DNA from 2 places in the Massilia sp. R2A-15 genome. Region 2 is predicted to be linked to the other one. Evidence: predicted binding sites of a transcription regulator. Region 2 holds the regulator's gene; the other holds the start of a gene.
The links. The regulator NrdR, encoded in region 2, represses ribonucleotide reductase genes. The targets are predictions, from matches to a motif close to CACNANATNTNGTG.

Region 1: the regulator NrdR is predicted to act here: its motif matches at 2,331-2,344, upstream of Q4S45_RS17065 (ribonucleoside-diphosphate reductase subunit alpha).

The regions. Positions count from the first base shown of each region.
Region 1 is NZ_CP131935.1:3,729,712-3,734,081, reverse strand. It holds gene Q4S45_RS17080 (PAS domain-containing sensor histidine kinase) at 1-192, shown strand, start outside; gene Q4S45_RS17075 (sigma-54 dependent transcriptional regulator) at 208-1,605, shown strand; gene ampD (1,6-anhydro-N-acetylmuramyl-L-alanine amidase AmpD) at 1,602-2,264, shown strand; gene Q4S45_RS17065 (ribonucleoside-diphosphate reductase subunit alpha) at 2,568-4,370, shown strand, end outside.
Region 2 is NZ_CP131935.1:976,663-981,032, forward strand. It holds gene Q4S45_RS04395 (SDR family NAD(P)-dependent oxidoreductase) at 1-17, opposite strand, end outside; ZMP/ZTP riboswitch at 144-251, shown strand; gene glyA (serine hydroxymethyltransferase) at 352-1,599, shown strand; gene nrdR (transcriptional regulator NrdR) at 1,630-2,088, shown strand; gene pilV (type IV pilus modification protein PilV) at 2,238-2,771, shown strand; gene Q4S45_RS04415 (PilW family protein) at 2,768-3,634, shown strand; gene Q4S45_RS04420 (PilX N-terminal domain-containing pilus assembly protein) at 3,631-4,239, shown strand; gene Q4S45_RS04425 (type IV pilin protein) at 4,262-4,370, shown strand, end outside.

The DNA of each region.
Region 1 (4,370 bases), 2.3 Mb from region 2:
GCCCACCTGTTCGAGCCGTTCTACACTACCTCGAGCAAGGGCACCGGCCTGGGCCTGTACCTGGCGCGCGAGCTGTGCCTGAACAACGGCGCCATGCTCGATTATGAATACCGCATCGATTCCGGCACCTACGGCCTGCGCAAGCCGACCGGCCGGTTCGTCATCACGTTCGCGCAGCAGCACTCCCTGTAACGGAAAGGCATCGCCATGACTTCACCCCGCATCCTGGTCGTCGACGACGAAGCCGACCTGCGCGAACTGCTCGACATCACCCTGGTGAAGATGGGCCTGGACGTCGACAGCGCGGAGAACCTGCGCGAGGCGCGCGCGCTGTTCGCCGCCAACGACTACGCGCTGGTGCTGACCGACATGCGCCTGCCCGACGGCCTGGGCCTGGAGCTGGTGCGCGAAGTGGCGGCCAGCGGCAAGGGCACGCCGATCGCCGTCGTCACCGCCTACGGCAGCGCCGACAACGCGGTGGTCGCGCTCAAAGCCGGCGCTTTCGACTACGTCTCCAAGCCGGTGGTGCTGGACGACCTGCGCGTGATGGTGCGCTCGGCGCTGCGCCTGGCGCCGGCAGCCGGCCAGGCCGCACCAGGCGCCGCCGCGCCCAGCCGCCTCATCGGCGACTCGCCGGCGATGCAGGGCCTGCGCGCGCAGATCGGCCGGCTGGCGCGCTCGATGGCGCCGATCGCCATTTCCGGCGAGTCGGGCAGCGGCAAGGAACTGGCGGCGCGCGAGATCCACGCCCAAAGCTCGCGCGCGGCGCGGCCCTTCATCGCGGTCAACTGCGGCGCGATTCCCGAGCAGTTGATGGAAGCGGAGTTTTTCGGCTACCGCAAGGGAGCCTTCACCGGCGCGGCCGACGAGCGCGACGGCTTCTTCCAGGCGGCCAACGGCGGCACCCTGATGCTCGACGAGGTGGCCGACCTGCCGCTGGCGATGCAGGTCAAGCTGCTGCGCGCGATCCAGGAGCGGCGCGTGCGCAAGATCGGCGCCACGGCGGAGGAGCCGGTGGACGTGCGCATCATCAGCGCCACCCACAAGGACCTGGCCAGGTGCGTCGAGCGCGGCGAGTTCCGCCAGGACTTGTTCTACCGCCTGAACGTGATCGAGCTGACCCTGCCTCCGCTGCGCGAACGGCTCGGCGACCTGGCCGTGCTCACCGACGGCATCCTGGCGCGGCTGGCCGGACCGGGGCAGAAGGCGGTGCTCGGCCCCGGCGTGCTCGACGCCCTGTGCGCCTACTCCTTCCCCGGCAACGTGCGCGAACTGGAAAACGTGCTTGAACGCGCGCTGGCGTTCGCCAACGACGGCGTGATCGAGGTGGGCGACCTGTCGCTGAAAAGCGCGCGCGTGGCCGAAGCCGCGCCGGCGCCGCCGCCCGTGCCAACGCCTGCCGCGGCGCCGGAGCCGGCCGCCGCGGCAGGCGATTTGCCGAGCGACCTGCCGGGCTACCTGGCCCAGGTCGAGCGCGACATCATCCTGCGCGCGCTGATCCAGACCCAGTTCAACCGCACCCAGGCCGCGCAGCTGCTCGGCATCAGCTTCCGCCAGCTGCGCTACCAGATGCAGAAGCTCGACATCCAGGAGCCGGAACAATGAAGATCGGCGCCGATGGCTGGTGCGCGCAGGCGGCGCGCTACGAGTCGCCCAATTTCGACGCGCGCCCGGCCGGCGCCGAAGTCGAGCTGCTGGTGCTGCACAATATCAGCCTGCCGGCCGGGAAGTTCGGCGGCCCGCACATTGCCGACCTGTTTACCAACCGCGTGGACTTCAACGCGCATCCCTCGTTCGCCGACCTGCGCGGCCTGGAGGTGTCGGCCCATTTCCTGGTGCGCCGCGACGGCCGGGTGATCCAGTTCGTGTCCTGCAACGACCGCGCCTGGCACGCCGGGGTGTCGCAGTTCGACGGCCGCGAGAAGTGCAACGACTTTTCGGTCGGCGTCGAGATCGAAGGCTCGGATTTTGTTGCATTTTCGCCAGCGCAATATGAATCGGTGGCCGCGCTGACCCTCGCGCTGCTCGAACGCTATCCGCTGGCGGCCATCCAGGGGCATGAGCACGTCGCGCCGGGGCGCAAGACCGACCCGGGACCGTTTTTCGACTGGGAAATGTTCACCAATACTCTCGCGCGGACGGCGCAAAAACTGCCTGAAAAAGAAGCAATGTTAGTGGCCGCTCACCGGCCAATCGGCATCCTTTCCGCACTGAAAAATGTCAAGTGGCCGAACCCGAAATTAAACGAAATATTTAGTGTCTAATGCTGTTGGAAAGTTATTGCGTGGCCGTCGGGCAGGCACTACAATTAGTCCCATCTCAACACTCATGACTAGATATAGTGGTGTCGACGGACTCAACCACGACACAGTTTCACCACCGCCGGCAACAGCGAGGCGGTGTCGAATCAGAGTAATCCACCCATGTTAGACGTCGTTTGCCAACAGGCTGCAACGGTTGGCGGGGTATTTTTCGCTTTTTTATTTTGTTGACGGACCGCTGACCGAGCGGACTACTTGATAACAATGGCAGCAGCACGACTGCAATGCCAACCCTGGGGAGCCTCAATGCACACATCACAAGACACTTCTACTAATCTGCACGTCACCCCAGGTTCGACGGCGCCCGCGGCCGACGCCAGCGCGGCCGACATCGCGGCGCGCGGCGACTATCGCATCATCCGCCGCAACGGCGCCGTGGTCGCCTTCGAGCCGACCAAGATCGCCATCGCGATGACCAAGGCCTTCCTCGCCGTCAACGGCGGGCAGGGCGCGGCATCGGCGCGCATCCGCGAACTGGTCGAGCAACTGACCGCGAACGTGGTCGCCGCCCTGGTGCGCCACCATCCGACCGGCGGCACCTTCCATATCGAAGATGTGCAGGATCAGGTAGAACTGGCTTTGATGCGCTCGGGCGAGCATGACGTCGCCCGCGGCTACGTGCTGTACCGCGCCAAGCACATGGAAGAGCGCCGCGCCGCCAAGGAAGCCGCCGGCGGCAAGGCCGAACTGGCCGCACCGCAGATCCACGTGCTGGAAAACGGCGAGCGCCGTCCGCTGGACATGAACCAGGTCCGCGACCTGATCAACGCCGCCTGCGTCGGCCTGGAAAAGCACGTCGATGCCGACGCCATCCTGGCCGAGACGGTCAAGAACCTGTACGACGGCGTGCCGGTCGAAGAGCTGCACAAGTCCGCCATCCTGGCCGCCCGCGCGCTGATGGAAAAGGATCCTGCCTACTCGCAGGTGACCGCGCGCATCCTGCTGCACACGATCCGCAAGGAAGTCTTCGGCAAGGACGTGCCGCAGGCGAAGGCCGCAGCCGCCTACATCGACTACTTCCCGCAATACATCGCCAAGGGCATCGAAAACGAGCTGCTCGATCCGGTGCTGGCATCGTACGACCTGGCCAAGCTGGCCAAGGCGCTCGTCGCCGACCGCGATCTGCAATTTGGCTACATCGGCCTGCAGACCCTGTACGACCGCTACTTCCTGCACGTGCGCGACGTGCGCATCGAAATGCCGCAGGCGTTCTACATGCGCGTCGCGATGGGCCTGTCGCTGCGTGAAGAAAACCGCGAAGCGCGCGCCATCGAGTTCTACCACCTGCTGTCGTCGTTCGACTTCATGAGCTCGACCCCGACCCTGTTCAACTCGGGCACCCTGCGCTCGCAGCTGTCGTCGTGCTACCTGACCACCGTCTCGGACGACCTGGAAGGCATCTACGACGCGATCAAGGAAAACGCGCTGCTGGCCAAGTTCGCCGGCGGCCTGGGTAACGACTGGACCCCGGTGCGTGCGCTCGGCGCCCACATCAAGGGCACCAACGGCAAGTCGCAAGGCGTCGTGCCGTTCCTCAAAGTGGTCAACGACACCGCGGTTGCGGTCAACCAGGGCGGCAAGCGCAAGGGCGCGGTCTGCGCCTACCTGGAAACCTGGCACATGGACATCGAGGAATTCCTCGACCTGCGCAAGAACACCGGCGACGACCGCCGCCGCACCCACGACATGAACACCGCCAACTGGATTCCGGACATGTTCATGAAGCGCGTGATGGAAAAGGGCGACTGGACCCTGTTCTCGCCGTCCGAGACGCCGGACCTGCACGACAAGGTCGGCAAGGCGTTCGAGCAGGCTTACCTGGGCTACGAAGCCAAGGCTGCCGCCGGCGAAATGCGCGTCTTCAAGAAGGTCGCCGCGCTCGACCTGTGGCGCAAGATGCTGTCGATGCTGTTCGAAACCGGCCACCCATGGATCACGTTCAAGGATCCGTGCAACATCCGTTCGCCGCAGCAGCACGTCGGCGTGGTCCACAGCTCGAACCTGTGCACCGAGATCACCCTGAACACCAACGCCGATGAAATCGCCGTC
Region 2 (4,370 bases):
GTGATAAATACGATCATGGTGAGGTCCGAAAAGGGAAACGTCGTAAATTGTAGCCGAATTGGCCAGTTTCGATGGCGGCGATGATAGTTTGTCACCACCTTCCTTGCCCATTCCTGGGCTTTAACTTACAATTTGGGCTCCATTACGTCTCACGTGACTGGCGAAAAGCCGCGGCCTCCCACCGTTCGGCGAAAGGTGGACTTCCACCGGGGAACGTGAGATTTCATTAGCCGTTCGCCTGGGCAGCCATCGATGGAAGCGCGCGATGAGGCTGCCTCTTCGGTTATTCCGTTCTCCCTCATTCGTTCCATACTGCCTGGTGCTTGCACCGATACCCGATTGGAGTTTTTCATGTTTGCAAAAGATCACACGCTCGCCAACGTTGACCCGGACCTGTGGGACGCGATTCAGAAGGAAAACAAGCGCCAGCAGGACCACATCGAGCTGATCGCCTCGGAGAACTACACCTCGCCGGCCGTGATGCAGGCCCAGGGCTCGCAGCTGACCAACAAGTACGCCGAAGGCTACCCGGGCAAGCGCTACTACGGCGGCTGCGAATACGTCGACGTCGTCGAGCAACTGGCGATCGACCGCGTCAAGCAGATGTTCGGCGCCGAGGCGGCCAACGTGCAGCCGAACTCCGGCTCGCAGGCCAACCAGGGCGTGTTCTTCGCCATGCTGAAACCAGGCGACACCATCATGGGCATGTCGCTGGCCGAAGGCGGCCACCTGACCCACGGCATGGCGCTGAACATGTCGGGCAAATGGTTCAACGTCGTCTCGTACGGCCTGACCGAGCAGGAAGACATCGACTACGAGGCGATGGAGCGCCTGGCGCACGAGCACAAGCCGAAGCTGATCATCGCCGGCGCCTCGGCGTTCTCGCTGAAGATCGATTTCGAGCGCTTCGCCAAGGTCGCCAAGGCCGTCGGCGCCTACTTCATGGTCGACATGGCGCACTACGCCGGCCTGATCGCCGCCGGCCTGTACCCGAACCCGGTGCCGCACGCCGACTTCGTCACCTCGACTACGCACAAGTCGCTGCGCGGCCCGCGCGGCGGCATCATCCTGATGAAGGCCGAATTCGAGAAGCAGATCAACTCGGCGATCTTCCCCGGCATCCAGGGCGGCCCGCTGATGCACGTCATCGCCGGCAAGGCCGTCGCGTTCAAGGAAGCGCTCGACCCGTCGTTCAAGGAATACCAGTCGCAGGTGATCAAGAACGCCGACGCGCTGGCCAAGGCCCTGATCGCGCGCGGCCTGCGCATCGTGTCCGGCCGCACCGAGTCGCACGTGATGCTGGTGGACCTGCGTTCGAAGAACCTGACCGGCAAGGAAGCCGAAGCGATCCTCGGCCGCGCCCACATGACCTGCAACAAGAACGGCATCCCGAACGATCCGCAGAAGCCATTCGTCACTTCCGGCATCCGCCTGGGCAGCCCGGCGTTCACCACGCGCGGCTTCAAGGAAGAAGACGCAACGATGGTGGGCAACCTGATCGCCGACGTGCTCGATAATCCGACCGACGAAGCGACCATCGACCGCGTGAAGGCCGAAGTCAAGAAGCTGACCGACAAGTACCCGGTCTACGCGGCGTAAGCCAATCGCAGCCCCCGCACCGGCGCCGCCATGAAATGTCCGTTCTGCCAGCACGACGAAACCCAGGTCCTCGATACCCGCGTATCGGAGGAGGGTGACGCCGTGCGGCGGCGGCGCCGCTGCGCGCAATGCGACAAGCGCTTCACCACCTATGAGCGCATCGAGCTTTCGATGCCGATCATCGTCAAGAAGAACGGCAGCCGCACCGAGTTCGCCTCGGCCAAGCTGCGCGCCAGTTTGATGCTGGCGCTGCGCAAGCGGCCGGTGTCGGCCGACGCGATCGACACCGCGGTCGCCACGATCGAAGAGAAGCTGCTCACCAGCGGCCGGCGTGAAGTCGACAGCGGCTACGTCGGCGAGCTGGTGATGCAGGAACTCAAGCGCCTGGACAAGATCGCCTACATCCGCTTCGCCTCGGTGTACAAGAATTTCGAGGACCTGGCCGAATTCCAGGACGCCATCGCCGAAGTCGGCCAGCCGCGCAAGTAGGGTCTGGTCCTGCGGACCTGCCCCCATTTTGTTGCAAGCGGCGCCCTGATTTTTAGTTCCCCAGCACCCCTCCCGCACTGTTGAGCCATCTCACGGCTGGCCGGGTCGCGCCTGATAACTTGGGCGACTCAACAAGGGGGAGGTCAGTGATGCGATCGCGGCTCGCCGGCGGGTTCACGCTCATCGAAGTGCTGGTCGCACTGTGCGTGCTGACCATCGGCGCGCTCGGCGCCGCCGCGATGCAGCTCTCGGCACTGCGCGCCCGCCATCAATCGGGCCTCGCATCGAGCGCGGTGCAGCTGGCCGGCAGCCTGGCCGACAGCATGCGCGCCAACCGCGTGGCCATGCAGGCCGGCGACGCACTCAATCCCTACCTGCAGCTGCGCTACGACGCGCAAACCGACGGGCCGCCGCAGCCGCCCGGCGCGCTGTGCCACGCCGGCGCTCCCTGCACCGCATTGCAGCTCGCCGAGGCCGAGGCCTACCACATCAAGGATGCGCTGCGCACGCAATATCCCGGCGGCCGGGTGGTGGTCTGCCGCGACTCCGCCGCCGAATTGAACTGGGCCTGCGATGGCGCCGCCGGCGCGCCAGTGGTCATCAAGATCGGCTGGCGCGGCCAGGAAGCCGGCGCCGCGGCGCAGCCGCGCGTGGCGCTCGCGCTGCCCGGAGCGGCCGGATGAAGCGCCAGCACGGCGCCACACTGGCCGAACTGCTGGTGGCGCTCGCCGTGGGCATGGGCGCGATGCTGATGGCGGCCGGCCTGCTGGTGTCCGCCAACGCCGCCTACCTGGCGCAGGTGGACGCGGTGGCGCTCGACGAGGGCGGCCGGTTTGCGCTCGACTCGGTCGCGCGGGCCGTGCGCCAGGCGGGCTACGTCAACTGGGAGCAGCCCGGCGCCGGCGCGGCGCTATCGGCCGGGCCGGCGCGCATCGCCGGGCTCGATGCGCGTTCGCTGCCGCGCGCCACCTCCGGTCTCGATGGCGCGCTCGCCGAAGCGGTCAACGGCAGCGACGTGCTGGCGGTGCATTTTGCCGGATCGGGGGCGGCGGGCGGCGGCGACGGCAGCGCCGTCAACTGCGCCGGCTTTGGCGTGGGCGAAGCCGACGATGGCTGGAGCATTTTCTACGTCGGCCGCGATGCACGGGGCGAAGCCGAATTGCGCTGCAAGTACCGCGGCGCGCACAGCTGGGGTGCGGATGCAATCGTCGCCGGCGTCGATTCCTTCCAGCTGCTGTACGGCGTGGACACCGACGAACCGCCGGACGGCCTGGCCAACGAATACCTCAGCGCCACCGCGCTCGACGAACGCGGCGCCGCGGCCTGGAAACGCGTCGCCAGCATCCGCGTGGCGCTGGTCCTGCACGCCGCGCACGACGCGAATGCCCAGCCTCGGGTATTCGACCTGTTCGGCAGCGCTTACAGCGACGCCTTTGCCGGCGTCGATCGCGGCGTGCGCCTGGCGAAACAGGACCTGCCGGCCGCACTGCGCCGGCGCGAGCGCAAGCTGTTTGCCACGACGATCTACCTGCACGCGCCGCCATGAGCCGCTGCCCCAGCCAGTCCGGCGCCGCACTGCTGGCCGCCTTGGTGGTGACGGTGGCGGTGATGCTGCTCGCCGCGTCGGCCGCGCAGACCGCGCTCAACGCCGAAAAATCGGCGCGCGCCGAACGCGACCGCCATCTCGCTTTCCAGTCGGCCGAAGCTGCCCTGGCCGACGCCGAGCGCGACATCGCCGGCGGCTTCGACCCCGCTTCGGCGCGCGCGGCGCTGTTTGCCAGCGGCGATGCGGCCGGCTTCGCCGAGGGTTGCGGCCGGACCGCGGGCAGCGTCGGATTCGGCTTGTGCAAATGCGCGGCCGCCGGCGCTCCGCCCGCCTGGCAGGCGGCGGACCTGGGAGCTGCCGTGCCCTACGGCGCCTTCACCGGCGCCGCGCTGCCCGGGCGGCCGCCGCGCTACATCATCGAGCTGATTCCGCAGCCGGCGCCGGCGACCGGCCACCTGTATCGCATTACCGCCATCGGCTATGGCATGCGGGCCGGCACCCAGGTCGTACTGCAGTCGTTTTACCGCAAGACCGGCGCGGCGCACCTGCGCATCAGCTGGCGCGAAGTGGCCAACTGGCAGGAGCTGCACGACGCCGCCACATAACCATAAGATGGAGGAGGGGCCAATGAAAAGGGCTAGCGGATTTAGCTTGATCGAAGTGATGATCGTGCTGGCGATCTTGTCGGTGCTGGCGGTGATCGCGTACCCCGCCTACGCCGGCTACGTCACCAAGT